2 regions of the Sporosarcina sp. QA0331 genome follow, and region 2 is predicted to be linked to the other one. Evidence: predicted binding sites of a transcription regulator. Region 2 holds the regulator's gene; the other holds the start of a gene.
The links. The regulator CtsR, encoded in region 2, represses protease genes until heat stress. The targets are predictions, from matches to a motif close to ATGGTCAATAAAGGTCAAACA.

Region 1 (8,952 bases), 1.6 Mb from region 2:
AATCATCATCGGAACGAAGAATGGGCTGACACGACGGTATCCTTTTTCAAGGAACGTCTTGAATTGCTGCTCGTGCGTTTCCATGCCGCCGATGCCTGAACCGATCCAGACGCCAGTGCGTAATGCTGTCTCTTCATCCAATTCAAGGTCTGCATCTTTCATTGCCATGATGGACGCCGCCAATGCGTAATGCGTGAAACGGTCCATTTTCCGCGCGTCTTTTCGAGAAATGTATTCTTCGATATCGAAATCTTTCACTTCTGCCGCTACTTTTACCGGAAATTGTTCACTGTCCAGTCTTGTGAGTGGTCCGATTCCAGATTTTCCGTTCAATACCGCTTCCCATGATTCTTCCGCGGAATTTCCTACTGGAGAAACTGCTCCAACTCCTGTAACGACTACACGACGTTTTTCCATTATTGAAAACTCCCCTTCATTTTTACAATTAATAATTAGTTATATCGCTTCGTTTATTATATAGTAATCCGATTTTATTTTCCCCATTTTATACATAGGGCGCCCCATGTGAGTCCGCCGCCGAAGCCGACTAGGACGATGACGTCATCGTCTTTGACACGGCCTTCCTGCAAATCGTCGAATAACGAGATTGGAATCGATGCAGCTGACGTGTTTCCGTATTTATGGACGGATTTGGACATTCTTTCAATAGGAAGTCCTAGCCGTTCACGAGATGCTTCCATAATGCGAATATTCGCTTGGTGCGGAATTATATAATCGACGTCATCTGTCGTTAGACCTGCCTTTTCCGTTACATTTACAGCTGATTCGCCCATTTGACGGACCGCAAACTTGAATACTTCACGTCCGTTCATATGGATATATTTATCTTGGTATAGATGTTTGCCTCCCGTACCATCCGCTCCTAATTCGAAGGAAAGGATTCCACGGCCTTCGCTCACTTTTCCAACTACCGCGGCACCTGCACCGTCTCCAAAAAGGACTGCCGTATTGCGGTCTTCCCAATCTGTAATTTTCGATAGTTTCTCGACACCCACGACGAGGACATGTTTATATGTTCCGGCTTCAACTAAATGTTTCGCCATGACAACGCCGTACATGAAGCCCGCACAAGCCGCAGATACATCCATCGCCGCCGCATTTTTCGCACCTAGTCGCTCTTGGATCATCGTTGCGACGGATGGGAATGGACGGTCTGGCGTCACAGTTGCTACGATGATCATTTCGATATCTTCCGGATGGAGACCTGAATTTTCAATAGCGTCCACTGCTGCGCTATACGCCATGTCGGATGTATCGGTATTGTCATCGGCAATGCGTCTTTCTTCAATGCCTGTGCGCGTGCGGATCCATTCATCTGTCGTATCGATGCGCTGTTCAAGATCATGGTTTGTCACAACTTGCGTAGGAACAAATTTACCTACACCGATCAACCCTGCATTCATATTACATACCCCGTTCCTTATCATCTATTATTAGTACCTGGTATTAATTATAGAAGATAACATGTCGTTTTTCAATATGTCGACACGATTTCGCCAAAGAAAATATAGATTGCATATAATTTTGTTTATTGATTGGTGGTGCTATGGTATGATGAACAAGGAAATAGTTACAATGAGGTGAATTTGATGAAATATATCATTACGTTTGTTTGGTCTTTTCTACTTGTAACGATGTTGAACTACGTTGCCGGTTCAATCGCCGGTATCGCATCTTTCGACTTCATGGGCGGAGTTATCGTTTCGGTCATCTTGTCAGTTATCGTCCTATGCATTACAGCTATCATTCCTGACGAGCAAGTCGCAGATTATTGATTCATCCGTAAAGCCGTTCACTTCATTGTGGATGGTTTTTTATTTGTATGGTTTTTGGTGCAGGAAGCAGAAAAACCTTGGCGACCGATTTGCAATCGGTGCGCACTGACCTGAGAATATGAGACAAATAAAAACACCTTACGTTGAAAAACGGGTATTGAACCTTAATACATCAACGTGGAGGTGTTTTTTCTATGGGAACTAAAGTTAGTTATCCAGAAGAAGTTAAATTAAAGGCGATTCAAATGAGGTTAGCGGGTGTTCCTGTAAAAGAAGTTATGGAGGAACTGAATATCCGAAACCGTACACAGCTGAAAACTTGGATGAAATGGTATCGGAATGGTGAATTGCATCGTCTTGCACAACCGGTCGGCAAGCAATATGCCTTCGGCAAAGGACCCGGGTATGAAAGTGAGACAGCGAGGTTGCAGGCTGAAAATCGATATCTGAAACAACAGGTGGAAGTGTTAAAAAAGTACGCGGAATTGGAAAGGAAGTGGCGCCAAGAGTTGTGATTCAGTTAGTGGAAGAATTAAGTGGAAATATGACTATAGGAGAAATCTGCAGACACTTGGGCGTCGGTCGATCATCGTATTATCGCTGGAAAGCTCAAGAAGGGAACGAAACGCCAAAGGAGGCGCGGAATCGACAGATTGGGGAATTGTGTAAGAAGCATAAATTCATATATGGCTACCGGAAGATTGCGGAACTGTTTCCTGGGGCCTGCGAGAAGACAGTACAGCGCGTCATGCAGAAACATGGTTGGCAGTGCCGTGTAAAAGTGAAGAAACGGAAACGTACTGGGCAGCCTGCATATGTCGCACCGAATCTGTTGGCGAGGGATTTTACTGCGTCTAAACCCTTGGAAAAGCTAGTGACGGATATTACGTACTTGCCCTTCGGGCAATCTATGATGTATCTTTCAAGTATCCTAGATGTCTACAATGGAGAAATTGTAGCCCAGACCATCGGTTCCATCCAGGATACTGCCTTTGTGCTGGATACGTTGCATCAATTACCTGACTTGCCGGAAGGCTGTATTTTGCATAGCGATCAAGGTTCGGTTTATACATCATATGCCTATCAAAAGGCAGTAAAAGAAAAGAGAATTACCATGAGCATGTCCCGAAAAGGCACGCCCGCTGATAATTCTCCAATCGAAACGTTCCACTCCTCGCTAAAGTCGGAAACGTTTTACCTCGACGGAATCCATCGCACAACGAATGCGCATGTGATTCAAATTGTCGAAGAATACATTACTTATTATAACAATATCCGCATCCAAACGAAATTAAACAGCCAATCGCCGGTACAATACCGACAACTGGCTGCATAATAAGGTGTTTTTTAATTGTCTCAAAAAAGATAGTCAGTGCCGTGCACCAAGGCTTTTTTTATTGTTTCTCAATCTTTATTTTTCCATCTTCCAACTTCAACACTAATTTCTGGCCATCTTTCAAGTCGCCTTTAATGATCTCTTTCGCGACGACAGTTTCGACGTGGCGTTGAATGAATCTTTTCAACGGTCTTGCACCAAACTCGGCGTCCGTTCCTTCCTTGACAATCCAGTCTAGCACATCATCGCTATACTCCAAGTCGATTTCTTGTTCATCGAGCCGTCTAACAAGATCCTCGAGCATTTTACGTGCAATCAAACGGAATGAATCGCCTGATAACGAATGGAAAATGATGATATCATCCATCCGGTTCAACAGCTCCGGTTTGAAATGGCGGCGCAGCTCTGCCATGACCAAGTCTTCTGCGGCATGCTCATCCGAATCAAACTGGCCTTGCAGCAAGTATGCGGAACCGATATTGGACGTCATGATAACGACAGTGTTTGTAAAATTGACGAGACGCCCTTGGCTGTCCGTAATCCGGCCGTCATCCAATATTTGCAGTAGAATATTCGATACATCAGGATGCGCTTTCTCGATTTCATCAAGAAGCACGACCGAGTAAGGATTCCGTCGTACCGCTTCCGTCAACTGTCCGCCCTCTTCGTAGCCCACATAACCCGGAGGCGCTCCGACGAGACGAGATACACTATGCTTCTCCATATATTCGGACATATCGATTCTTATGAAGTGGTCTTCCGAATCGAACAACGTTGCAGCGAGTGTTTTCGCTAGCTCTGTCTTCCCTACGCCGGTAGGACCGAGGAACAGGAAGGATCCGATTGGCTTATTGGGGTCCTTAATGCCGGCACGTGCACGCCAAACCGCTTCTGTGACGAGCTGCACGGCATCGTCTTGACCGATAACTCTCTCTTCCAATGTTTCTCGGAGTCGGAGCAATTTCTCCCGTTCCCCTTCGACGAGCTTGGTGACCGGAATTTCCGTCCATCGAGCAACGATCATTGCAATTTCGTCCTCTGTCACTTCTTCCCGGAGCAAACGGCTGTCCGAGCTATTCGCAAGCGGCGATTCCAATTCTTGAAGTTGTTTTTCAAGCTCTGGAATTTTGCCATATTGGAGTTCAGCGGCTTTATTCAAATCAAAACGATTTTGCGCATCTTCCAATTCACGGCGGTAACGGTCAAGCTCTTCCCGTTTCGCTTGGATATCGCGCAACGCCTCTTTCTCCTTGTTCCACTGCTCCCGCATACCGGCAGAAGAATCTTTCAGCTCCTGCAGCTCGGTGCGCAATGCTTCAAGACGATTTTGGCTAATCGCATCTTTTTCTTTCCGCAATGCCTGTTCCTCGATTTCCAGCTGCATGATCCGTCGAGTGACAGAATCAAGTTCTTGCGGCATCGAGTCGATTTCCGTCCGGATCATTGCACTTGCTTCATCCATTAAGTCAATCGCTTTGTCCGGCATGAACCGTTCCGTCAAATAGCGGTCAGATAATGTCGCAGCCGCAACTAATGCGCGGTCATGGATGCGAACGCCGTGATGCAGTTCAAAACGTTCTTTCAGGCCACGAAGGATTGAAATCGTATCTTCAACGGAAGGTTCGCGCACCATAACTTGTTGGAAGCGGCGCTCCAATGCCGGATCCTTCTCGATATACATCCGGTATTCGTCGAGCGTCGTCGCCCCGATGCAATACAGTTCACCGCGCGCAAGCATCGGTTTCAACATATTTCCGGCATCCATCGCGCCTTCTGTCTTGCCTGCCCCGACAATTGTATGAATTTCATCGATGAAAAGGATGATCTCTCCATCACTTTCCTTCACTTGTTTTAAAACGCCTTTCAACCGCTCCTCGAATTCCCCACGGTATTTGGCGCCGGCGATGAGCGAGCTCATATCCAATTCAAAAATCTGCTTATCCTTCAGCCCTTCTGGTACGTCGCCTTTGACGATCCGTTGGGCAAGCCCTTCGACAATCGCTGTTTTACCGACACCAGGCTCCCCGATCAGCACGGGATTGTTTTTCGTTTTTCTTGATAATATTCTAATGACATTCCGAATTTCTTCATCCCGTCCGATGACTGGATCCATTTTGCCGTTTTTCACATCTTCAACTAGATTTCGGCCAAATTGTTCAAGTGGTGTACGTTGGTCTTCTTGTACGCCATCCATTCTCATATACAATCACCTCATCGTTTGACTTTGACTATCTTTGATTAATTAAATTATATGCTTTTTCTTCTTATAAGTAAAGCAATCTGTTTCCATTTTTCCCTTTGCTATTTTTATTAAACACAACAGAAAAAAGGCTGCTTGACGATAAGTCAAACAACCTTTTTCTTGTTTTAATTAACGCACGCCAAGCGCCATTTTTGCATAGCGTGACATATTTTCTCTTGACCATGGCGGATTCCAAACAATATTGACATCCACGTCTTTCACTTCAGGCAACTCTTGTAGTTCCTGTTTAATGTTGGCGACGATTTGAGGTCCCATTGGACAACCGAGTGATGTCAATGTCATTGTTACTTTAGCTGTACCTTCTTCGTCCAGTTCTGCATCATAGACGAGTCCCAAGTTGACGATGTCAATTCCGAGCTCGGGATCGATCACGTTTTCCAAGGCACCCATTAAGCTGCCTTTCATATCATCATTCATTGAAATTCCCCTTTCCGAATCTGTTCTGCCTTCATCATAGCAAGGATGGCTTATTCATTCAAATAAGATGCGAACCAATCAACCGACCGAAGCATGCCAGATCTTGAAACTGCGTGCCCTGCAGTCGGATCTTTGAAAAATTCGAATTGCTCAGGTGCATCCGCGTAATCTTTCTTCACTGCATTGTAGAAGTTAAATGTCGGCTCAAACGGGACAGTCGTATCGTTTTGTCCATGCCAAAAGAATACGGGACGATTGTTAAGCTTCTGTCTTTGTTTCGTTAAATCAAAAATAGCGAGTGTATCAAGAAGTGATTTCCGTTCTACGTCGGTAATCGGCAATTTGAAGCCGCGACGCTCAAATTGAGACATTTGTGCTTTGGCAAGCTCTACATATCCCGGTGCTCCCATCATTACTGTCGCTACATCAATCCACGGATAAGCGGTCAAGCAGCCAAGCGTAGTAATGCCACCCATTGAAGTGCCGCCCATTCCGATTTTCGAAACGCCTCTCTCCTTCAACTCTTTATATAGCACATCCATTTCTTCAATCGATGTGAGGACGATTTCCCAAAAACGCAAGCTCAATTGGACTTCATCCAAACCTTCATCCCGCGAACCATGTAAATGAGCTTCAGGCAACAGGACGCGGAATCCCTTCTTCGCGATATTATATGCGTAATGCAAGTTATGCTCTTTGGCACTCGTAAAACCGTGCAGAAAGATGACAGTAGGTATATTGCTATTTTCCATAGTTTCATCCACAATATGCAGTAATGGTATATTGCTCCAATTTTCCTCTTTGACAATCATTCGAACACCTTCTGTACTTTTTCTAAATCGTACCAAAGTTTTACTAGAAAAACAAAAAGGACGGTTTTCTGCCGGAATGTTTTGACTTGCCAAGATAGATAACGATAAACTGGACATTATAATAGCAAGCTGCAAAAGCTTGATGAATTGGGTATACAACAAAGAAACTTTTCAAAGGGGGCGGAACTATGAAACCGCATTTGATTGTCCTTGACTTGGACGGGACATTGCTAACGGACGAAAAAGTGATCTCGGAGAAAACTGCATATACATTAAAGCGGGCGGAAGAACAAGGCCATCAAGTGATGATTGCGACCGGCCGGCCGTATCGTGCAAGTTCTATGTACTACCGCGAGCTTGGCCTAAATACACCGATCGTCAACTTTAATGGAGCATTCGTCCACAACCCGACCGACCGTTCATGGAAAACGGTCCACGAAACTATCGCTCTTCCCGTTGTAAATGACGTCGTCGAAGCGATGCAGGATTTCCGTTTTAGTAATATCATTGCAGAAGTGATGGACGATGTATACTTGCAATATCATGATGAAAAGCTTTTGGATATTCTCAGTTTCGGAGCTCCGGTCATCAAACATGGCGATATCCGCGAATCTTTGCAAGTCGAGCCTACGAGTTTGCTTATTCAAGCAGATCCAAATAATGTTGATTCAATCAGGAGACATTTGGCGGAAGTACACGCTGAAGCGATCGATCATAGGCGTTGGGGTGCACCGTGGGATGTCATTGAAATTGTACGCCACGGATTGAATAAGGCAGTCGGCATTTCGCATGTCGCAAAATATCTTGGAATCCCGCGGGAGCGTATTATCGCTTTCGGCGATGAAGACAATGATCTCGAAATGATCGATTACGCAGGTGTCGGCGTCGCGATGGGCAACGGGATAGATAGACTGAAATCCATTGCTAATGAAGTGACGTTGACAAATAACGAAGATGGAATTGCCGAAGTACTGAAAGAACGGTTATTATTAACAAACAAAATATAAAAAGAATGTGAGGGGACCTTACAATGAGAATTTTTGCTGACAGTGGTTCAGATTTGCCGAAATCATTTTTTGATGAAAACGATGTGACGCTTCTCCCATTACGTGTGTTAATCGATGACAAGGAAGGCGATGATGTCCTTGAGATTGATTCCAAGGAAGTGTATAGCGCCATCCGTAACGGAAAGCATCCAAAAACATCGCAAGCATCACCCGAACTGTTTCTTTCCACTTGGAAAGAGCTTGCCGCATCGGGAGAAGACGGCCTGTACATCGCTTTCTCGTCCGAGCTATCAGGCACGTATAATACAGCTGTTATGATGAAGGACCAAGTGAAAGAAGGAAATCCGAGCATGAACCTCGTCATTATCGATTCACGCTGCGCTTCTCTAGGACATGGCCTTCTCGTGAAGGAAGCAGTCCGTTTACGAGATGCAGGCGATGATGTACGAACGATTGAACGTAAAATCCGTGACATGGCTGCCCATATGGAGCATCTGTTCACAGTCGACGATCTCGATTACTTGGCGAAAGGCGGACGCGTATCGAAGGCGAGCGCATTCATCGGCGGCCTATTGAACATTAAACCGCTCCTTCATGTCGAAGGCGGAAAGCTCGTTCCGATTGAAAAACACCGCGGCCGAAAAAAAGTGCTTCGTCGCATCATTGAACTGATGGAGGAACGGGGAGTCGAATTTTCGAAACAGACAATCGCCATCAGTCACGGGGATGACGAAAGCACAGCTCTTGAAATGAAAGCACTTATCGAAGAGAAATTACAGCCGAAAAATGTCGAAATTCATATGATTGGATCTGCTATCGGATCACATTCAGGGCCTGGTACGATTGCAATTTTCTTTTTGAATAAAGTCAATTAATAAAATAATCTCCATCATAAAATGCCTTTTCAGACATGGTCGCCACCAAGTCCGAAAAGGCATTTTCATTTCATTATGCCGTTTCCTTTTCCTTTCGCCTGTTTTCTCGTCCTTTTTTAATGACGAGGAACAAGAAACCAAGGAAAAGAACGTAAACGAGAATTGACGCAATCAAATAAGGAGTGTTGAATCCTTTATCATCATCTGCGATGTACACTTCCGCAAGTTCTCTGTCCAAGACGACACGGAACATGCCGTCATCAGATTCCCTAATTAGATCGCCATCCAATACTCCACGCAATTTCTTGTTCGCACCGATCTTTTCGGCAGGAATTGCCAAACTCGATGTTTTCGATGTGTTGTTAATGGCGATCAACCATGTTTCATCTTCCGAAGTCCGTTTGTAGATGAGGAAGCCATCTTCATTATGCAACAATTCGAATTTA
Region 2 (8,952 bases):
CTTTTCCGCCCGTCAGAACGGTTCCGCCCAACAACTCTTCCGATAGACGGTCTTCCACATGCTTTTGCAAAGCCCGGCGCAACGGACGTGCACCGTAATCAGGATCATAACCTTCTTCGGAGATTTTCATTTTCGCCTCATCTGTCAACTCAAGTGTAATATCCTGTTCGGCTAGTCGTTTCATCAACTCGTTCGACATGAGGGTGACAATTTCTCGCAAGTGCTCCTTCTCGAGTGAGTGGAAGACGATCATTTCATCCACACGATTCAGGAACTCTGGACGGAACGCTTTTTTCAACGCTTCAAGCATCGTTGATTTCATGTCTTCATAATCGCGTTCCCCATCTTGCAAATTAAAGCCGACATAGCGGTTCTGCTTCAACGTTTCCGCTCCTACGTTGGATGTCATGATGACGACAGTGTTGCGGAAATCGACTGTGCGGCCTTTGGAATCCGTCAATCTTCCATCCTCAAGCACTTGCAAGAGAATATTAAAGACATCCGGATGCGCTTTTTCAATCTCATCCAATAAGACGACTGAGTACGGTTTTCTACGGACTTTCTCAGTCAGCTGGCCACCTTCGTCATAACCGACATATCCTGGAGGTGAGCCGACGAGTCGCGAAGTCGCATGCTTCTCCATATACTCGGACATATCGATGCGGATCATCGCATCTTCATCACCGAACATCGCTTCTGCAAGCGCCCTCGCAAGCTCAGTTTTACCGACACCCGTCGGCCCAAGGAAGATGAATGAACCGATCGGACGCTTCGGATCCTTCAATCCGGCGCGGGCTCTCCGAATCGCTCTTGAAATGGCCGTTACGGCTTCTTTCTGCCCGATGACGCGTTCATGCAGCAGCTCTTCCATATTCAACAGTTTTGCAGTTTCCGTCTCTGCGATTTTCGCGACCGGAATCCCCGTCCACATCGCAACGACTTCTGCAATGTCATTTACTGTCACTTCTGATTCCTGCTTGCCTTGCTTCTCTTTCCATTCCGTCTTCGTCGTTTCGAGCTCTTCTTTCATTTTTTGCTCTTTATCGCGGAATGATGCCGCCTTTTCGAATTCCTGGCTCTGCACCGCGGCATTTTTTTCGTGGCGAATTGCTTCAAGCTTCGCTTCAAGCTCCTTCAAATTCGGCGGAGTCGTGTACGAACGGAGGCGCACTTTCGATCCCGCTTCGTCGATCAAGTCAATCGCTTTGTCCGGAAGGAAACGGTCCGAAATGTAGCGATCTGACATTTTTGCAGCCGCATCGATCGCTTCATCCGTAATTTTTACACGGTGATGCGCTTCATATCGATCACGCAAGCCCTTGATGATTAAGACTGTTTCTTCGACAGTCGGTTCATCGACTTGGATCGGTTGGAAACGTCTTTCAAGCGCAGCATCTTTTTCAATATATTTACGGTATTCATCAAGCGTCGTCGCACCGATGCATTGCAACTCTCCACGCGCTAGAGACGGCTTTAAGATGTTGGATGCATCGATTGCCCCTTCAGCTCCGCCAGCCCCGATAAGTGTATGCAATTCATCAATGAATAGAATAATATTACCCGCCTGACGGATTTCCTCCATCACTTTTTTCATGCGGTCCTCGAATTCACCGCGGTATTTCGTACCCGCGACGACCGTTCCCATATCCAAAGTCATAACGCGCTTATCACGCAGGATTTCAGGCACTTCATTGTTTACGATCTGAAGCGCGAGCCCTTCCGCAATCGCTGTTTTACCAACACCCGGCTCCCCGATCAATACAGGGTTGTTTTTTGTACGGCGCGCCAACACTTCGATCACTCGAGTAATTTCCTTGCTGCGTCCGATAACCGGGTCAAGCGTTCCTTCCCGTGCTATTTCCGTCAAGTCACGAGCCAGGCTATCAAGCGTCGGTGTAGAAGCGGATGAGGAAGCTCCTTGATTGCCGACAGCGTTATCATTGCTTCCGAGCAATTGGAGTACTTGCTGTCTCGCACGGTTCAAGCTGACACCCGCATTATTCAATACGCGGGCAGCCACTCCTTCACCTTCGCGAATGAGCGCTAATAGAATATGCTCCGTCCCGATATAGGAATGGCCGAGCTTCCGTGATTCATCGACAGAAAGCTCGATGACCTTTTTCGCTCTTGGCGTGTAATGGACAATCGGCCCGACTTCCTTCGAACCGGAACCGACAAGGCTCTCCACGCCTTTTTCAATCGTTTCGAAACTGACGTCGATCGCTTCCAATGCTTTCGCAGCGATGCCGCCGCCTTCCCGTATGAGACCCAATAAGATATGCTCAGTGCCGATGGATTCATGTTTCAGTCTGATCGCTTCTTCTTGTGCAAGCTGCAGGACTTTTTGAGCCCGCTGTGTAAAACGATTGAACATCATATTCTTCCACTCCTTCTATAGATAACGTCTATCCTATCCCACTATTGAAAATGAAGAATAGGAATTCCTCTTACTCTATTCCAATAGATCAGGTAGCAATCCAATTCCAATAAATTGACTTTGACTATCTTTGACGTAAGTATAATAAAAAGAAAAGTCCGTTGCAAAAGTATTGCTCAGTTTTCTTTATTATTTTCTTCCCTTTGTTGCTCCGACCGCAAACGTTCACGGAATAGATTAGCTCTAAATATATCCCTTTCTTCCGCGGTCAATTCCGACCCTGCATATTGCTGAAGGAATCCAGGTTGCATGAAAATCATTAATTCATTCAATATGGACATGTCGACATCTTCGATAATTCCCAAATCAATGCCTAGACGAACGTCTGATAGACAGCGCGCCGCTTCCCCGGAAGGCAGCAATCTCGCATACGAGATGATGCCAAGCGAGCGGAAAAGCTTGTTTTCTAGTGCAATACGCGATTTGGAAAGAAGAAGTTCACGCGAACGCCTCTCGTGGGCGATAAGCCTGAGCGCTACATTTTTCAAATCGGAAAGAATCTCTTTCTCCGGTTTGCCCAAAGTCGTCTGATTCGAAACCTGATAAATATTGCCCGGCGCTTCGCTTCCCTCTCCGTAGCTGCCTCTGACAATCATGCCGAGCCTTGATATGGCCGGAATGATACGCTCAATTTGCTTTGTAATCGTCAAAGCAGGCAAGTGCATCATGACCGATGCCCGCATTCCTGTGCCCGTATTTGACGGACAGCTCGTCAAGTAGCCGAAATCTTCATCGAAAGCATACGGAAGTTTATCTTCCAAATAGTTATCGACAGAGTCTGCATGCTCATAGGCATTTTCAAGCTGGAATCCCGGATAGATGCATTGAATGCGGATATGATCCTCTTCGTTCAACATGATGCTCAACGTCTCGTCTTCCGACAGTACGACCGCTCCATGGCGCTTCGGGTCTGTCAATTGCGGGCTGACCAAATGCTTTTCAACGAGCACTTGTCTTTCTGTCGCCGGAAGTTCCGACATCTTCATATAGGCATACCCTTTTTCGTCGGAAGTAAGCAAGGCGGCCGAAACTTGCGAGTCTACTTTCTGTGCCTCTTCAATTGTGAACGCAATCGGGAATCGATATCCTCTTAAATTCCGGGCTAAGCGGATCCTTGTCGACATGACGATATCCGCATGCTCTCCATGCGACGTCATCCATCCAGTGACAGCACCTTTCATGAATTTATTAATCGACATCGCTGTCTCCACCTCCATTGCCGCATTCCGCTAAACGCTCTTTCAGTGCATTCGCTTCATCCCTCAATGCGGCGGCATCCTCAAACCGTTCCTCCTCGATCGCTTCCTGCATTTTCAGCCTGATTTCCTCGACTTTCTTTTTCAAAGCAAATCGTTCATTGAAGGAGACCGGTATTTTTCCGACGTGCGTCGTATGCCCGTTATGGAGCTTGCTGAAAACTCGTGGCAAATACTCCCTGAACGAGTCATAACACGTTGGACAACCGAATTTGCCGATATCGAGGAATTTCCTGAACGTTAATTGGCAGTCGGGGCATGTTGGTCCTTCCGGCGTACTTTCCCTTGACTGCTGAAAAGGCTGCATTGATTCACTTCCACCAAACCAGTGGGAAAGGAATTGTTGGATCGACAACGGTTCCTGATTCGGGTCAAAATGAAACATTTGTGTTTGGAACGCACATTTCTCACATAGATGACGTTCCGTAGACCCGCCCATGCCTTCCTGGGTGAAGATCACAGAAGCCGGTCGTTCTTTGCAATTATCGCATAGCATATTTTGCACCTCGTATTCGTCGAATTCTCTATTCAAGCTGTTTATAGATCAGGGTCGTTAGCATCGCCTGCAAAATCCGCGCCCGGATAAGATCGCGCTCCGGTAGTGGGTAGTAGAGCGTCGTCCGGTCCACCGCAGCTAAAATGAGCCTAGACTCCCTCTCCGAAATGACTTCTTCGTTCAACAGCCTGTAGATGATTCCTTCAGCCATTGCATATGTCGCGCCATGTTGTATTCCTTCTAAAATATGTTCAAGTAATTCCTTATGCGAATTCGTCTGGACGCGATAAATCCGGATGTATCCACCGCCTCCGCGCTTTGATTCGACTGCGTATCCGCGTTCGACGGTGAAGCGGGTGTTGATGACATAATTGATTTGCGAAGGTACGCATTGAAATTTTTCCGCGACTTCACTCCGTTTGATTTCCACAGTCCCGCTATCTTCTTTTTCGATAATCGCCTTTAAATACCCTTCAATAATGTCAGAAATGTTTCGCATGATGTCACCTCTTTTCTCTCGGTGCTAAGCCATTGACTTTGACTATCTTTGACTTAATTGTACATGAAAATACATCTTGCGTGCAATTTATATGCAAATTAACAGAAAAAGTTGATTTTCGCTTCAGGCGGACGCGGGCGTCCCTGCTCGTAATGCTACGCTTTTACTCGAAAAAGCCGTTCTTCGTAACGGCTTTCGCAGGAGTCGCCGCCTTTCGCTTCAATTAACAGCTAGTAAATTTGTCAGCTGTTAATGTTTAAGGTTTAAAAAATAGGGTAATAAGGTAGTTGAGGATTTTGTCTGACCTCTTCTTCCTCTTCGTGGGTTCTGTTCGAAAGGGTGGTCCGTAACAGTTGAGGCAAACGGCTGTTATTTTCGCATAGGTGCAGTCTGCCCTTTTGAACAAACTCCTTACACCCTTTCCCAATAATAAATTGCCAGAAAAGCTCATAATCCGTCGTAAAAGTTCATAAATCGCTAGAAATGTCCATAAAACGTTGTAAAAGTCCATAACCCGAAGTAGACGCGCATAAACGCTACGAACGGCTCATAATTCGGCGTAATCGCTCATAAACGTATAAAGGCAGCCTCCGATATTTCGGAAGCTGCCTTTTTTATTCAATCGTAGCGTTTTTTAGTTCCTTAACCGGCAGGAAGAGCTCGCCCGTTTCGTAATAGGTGATGGCAAGGTGGTCTCCTTCCTGAATGTAGATTGCCAATGGAACAGATTCTGTGGAAACGATATAGTTCTGTCCGTCGTCGGCAAGGATCGACACAATTGTGGCGTCGCCAGCGCGTTCCTTATAGACCCTAACGACGTTGACAGACGCTTTTCCTTCCTCGGCGTTCGAGTTGCCGTCGACTGTGCTTCCGCCCCGTTGCAAGGCTGTTTTGTAAAGCCTCAATGCTTCATTCGGTGAATTGGCGTATACGGAGATTTCTGGGTTTGCTGCCGAAACGATGAAGTAATTTTGCAGGAAGCCGTTTGAGTCAAGAACCGGCGTCAACCAGCTCGCTTCCCCGTAAAAGTTATAGAGCACCGGCATTTCTCCGGTCCATTTCTTCTCGATAAATTTCTTTTCGATAATTTGAAGCGTACCTTGCGAGTCCATATACGACTCTTCCAGATTACCGGTATAGTAAGTCGCTTCGCCCGTGCGGCCATCCGTCAATGCATAGCCAAGCATCGAGTCGACGCCTTCTTTCGGGCTTGTGAAATCAGTGAAATAATACATATGGCCATTTTCATCGAACACCGGACTGACATTCGACTCCGTCCCTTCATCTGAAGGCAGCTTCACATCCTTCTTCCCGACGACTGAATTCCAGAATCCGTGGACGTATTTTCCGAAGTAGCTGTTTTGCAAGCTGACCGCTTCGGGTGAAACCGCCCCATCGATAAATTCAGGGACGTTCGAAAGCGGATATTGGCTCACTTCACCCGTACCCGGATCTACCATGACGACCCCTTGGACATCAAAACCGTTTCTCGCTGTAATGAATTCCCCATAGGAACGTATATAATGTGGTTTTCCATCATCATCAATTTCAAGCTGCACATCACCATAAAAGATGAGATCCGGCACCGCCATCCGCATATGTCGCTCCACTTGTTTGTGGAAGTACGATGAAGGTGTATAAGCCATTTCTGTTTTCACGAACTTCGGATTGTCTGCCGAATCGGTCGCGCTCATCGTGAAGTAGCCAGGTGTCGTCTTCCCATTCATCCATTTGAAGAATCCCGAAAACTCGACAGGCGCGATATAGACAAACTTTCCATCCACTTTTTGAATCTGCAAGTTGCCAAGCTCATAATAACTCGTATTCGGCACTTGGCCGAATGCTTTCTTCATTTTATTTCGAGCAAATTTTGGTGGTACACTTGCAGGCGTCTTCGTTTCATCAAACGCCTTAATTTCCACTTGTTGATCCATTTCGACCGCTTTATATTTTTGATTTGCATTGAATAGCGGCGCACTAAGGATGAACGCACTTCCCGCTAACGCAGCCAATAACAGGACAATTTTGGCGCTTCGTTCCTTCCCAGTTGCAAGCACGACTCCCGCTACAGTTACGACAAGGAATAACGCCCACAACGACGTCCAATTCCTATCCAGATTCGTGACGTAATAAAGGGCGAATGTGAGAACCGCCATGAGCACTACGGTTGCTGACAATGCACCAATTCGATTAAAGGCTGGCTTCCCTTCTTTAGAAACCGACGTGAACGGCACGATCACCATCGCGGAAACGATACCGACGACAATTGAAAATAGCAGTAAATTTATCATGTGAACACTCTTTTCTATTAAAAATTAATCTCCCCTAACTATACGGATGAAGCAGCGAAACGATTCATCTTTTTGACCAAGTTTTTGAATCCTACCGCCCCGAACTTCCGTACAAGATATGAGAGAAAGGAGTTGAGTTATTATGCAGACGAATGTTTTTAGCACCGATAAGCTGCCAGGCAAAATGTCAGCAGCTAAAAAAGTTTATTATTATCTAGCCCTTATCGGCTTCGGAGCGTTTGGCATCGTTCTATTATACTTGGCCGTAGATACATTTTTGGATGGAGAGTGGCTACTGGCAGCCCTGCTCGGCGGCATTTCCCTATTCATCGGATGGATATGCATTCAACTTCTAAAGCTGCCCCGGCAAAAAGGGCCGACAACGTTCACAAAGGTGGAGGAACGAGATGGCTACACACTTTATTTCGCCAATGAGTGGACCGGCGAAACGAAATCCATCACTTTCCGCTACGACCAAATAACCGATCTGCTTATCGGCCTATGGACGAATCCCGGGTTCAAAGGAAGGAAAAACGATTATATCGGAGCACGTCTTCTTTATCGATATCGAGAGGAAAATGGGAATATGAAATATTCCGAGACGGTCATCATCAGTGAGCCATCGCTGGAAGAATGGGTTAAAACGATTAAGGAACATCAACTTCCTGCACGAATAACGAACAGAAACATTTCCACAGTAACAGAAGCTCAGTTTGACGACATGCTCGAAACGATTGAAGCAATACCTTTTGACGGTTCGATTTCGGTGAAGGAGTATTTCATGCAGCAAGAGGACTTTTCTTTATGGCAGCCGCCATCAATGAAAAAGGGCAACCCACCAAGTTGAGACTCATCAACTTGAAGGATCGCCCTTTACTAATATAATCAATTCGTAACCGGTTGTTTCACCAACGGCGCCATGTCGATTTCAAATCCAAGGTCCTCGAGCATTTGCCGGTCCCGGTCACTTTCCTGACCGGCCGTCGTCAAATAGTCTCCAACAAATATTGAATTTGCAGGATAGAGGCCGAATGGCTGAAGTGAGCGCAAATTCACTTCACGTCCACCCGAAATCCTGATTTCCTTAGTCGGATTCATAAAGCGGAACAAGCAAAGCACTTTTAAGCAATAGCGCGGCGTCAGCTCATTCGTTCCTTCGAGGGGCGTCCCATCCACCGCATGTAAGAAGTTCACAGGAATCGAATCGGCATCCATCGCATGCAAGCTGCGCGCCATCGCGATAACGTCTTCCTTCGTCTCCCGCATGCCGATAATCACGCCTGAACAAGGCGAGATCCCTGCTTCCTTCGCCAGTTCCACCGTATTCACACGGTCGTCATACGTGTGAGACGTCGTTATGCTTTTATGATGCGCGGCAGATGTATTGATGTTGTGGTTATACCTATCGACGCCAGCTTCTTTCAAACGTTTTGCCTGTTCAGGTTTCAAGATGCCCAAACAAGCGCATACAGTCATATTGCTATGCTTCGCCTTAATTTCCTTGACGGAATCAATGACGATTTCAAGCTCCCGGTTGACCGGTCCCCTCCCGCTTGCAACGATACAATACGTACCCGCATTCAAGGACACCGCCCGTTCTGCACCCGCCACAATTTCTTCCTGCTTCATCATTGCGTATTTTTCAATTGGTGCTTTTGATACGATCGACTGTGCACAATATCCACAGTTTTCCGGGCATAAGCCGGATTTGGTGTTAATGATCATGTTGAGTTTCACTTTATTCCCGAAATAACGCTTTCGAATTTTATAGGACGCATGCAGCAATGGAAGCAGCTCATCGTCCGGGCTATCCAGAATTGTACGTGCTTCTACGTTTGATAAGACATCACCTGCAAGAACACGGTCTGCCAACTCCTCATAGTTCGTCAACGCGTACGCCTCACTTTCAACACCTTATACATCCGGTGGCCGAAAATCCCAGCTAAAATCGCCAGAAGTATGTCTTTCGGCAA

Region 1: AC0L13_RS05325 (ATP-dependent Clp protease ATP-binding subunit) is a predicted target of CtsR. The motif match lies at 5,348-5,368, and genes of this name have one in related genera.

The regions. Positions count from the first base shown of each region.
Region 1 covers NZ_CM147850.1:1,122,454-1,131,405, reverse strand. Annotated here, with positions in the region: gene fabF (beta-ketoacyl-ACP synthase II) at 1-417, opposite strand, end outside; gene AC0L13_RS05340 (beta-ketoacyl-ACP synthase III) at 492-1,424, opposite strand; gene AC0L13_RS05335 (DUF2929 family protein) at 1,611-1,796, shown strand; one part of gene AC0L13_RS05330 (IS3 family transposase) at 1,991-2,264, shown strand; one part of gene AC0L13_RS05330 (IS3 family transposase) at 2,264-3,132, shown strand; gene AC0L13_RS05325 (ATP-dependent Clp protease ATP-binding subunit) at 3,191-5,332, opposite strand; gene AC0L13_RS05320 (metal-sulfur cluster assembly factor) at 5,504-5,812, opposite strand; gene AC0L13_RS05315 (prolyl oligopeptidase family serine peptidase) at 5,863-6,624, opposite strand; gene AC0L13_RS05310 (Cof-type HAD-IIB family hydrolase) at 6,813-7,631, shown strand; gene AC0L13_RS05305 (DegV family protein) at 7,655-8,506, shown strand; gene AC0L13_RS05300 (alpha-amylase family glycosyl hydrolase) at 8,580-8,952, opposite strand, start outside.
Region 2 covers NZ_CM147850.1:3,698,002-3,706,953, forward strand. Annotated here, with positions in the region: gene clpC (ATP-dependent protease ATP-binding subunit ClpC) at 1-2,377, opposite strand, end outside; gene AC0L13_RS18860 (protein arginine kinase) at 2,554-3,636, opposite strand; gene AC0L13_RS18865 (UvrB/UvrC motif-containing protein) at 3,626-4,189, opposite strand; gene AC0L13_RS18870 (CtsR family transcriptional regulator) at 4,218-4,688, opposite strand; gene AC0L13_RS18875 (hypothetical protein) at 5,303-6,979, opposite strand; gene AC0L13_RS18880 (hypothetical protein) at 7,122-7,826, shown strand; gene bioB (biotin synthase BioB) at 7,865-8,869, opposite strand; gene AC0L13_RS18890 (biotin transporter BioY) at 8,866-8,952, opposite strand, start outside.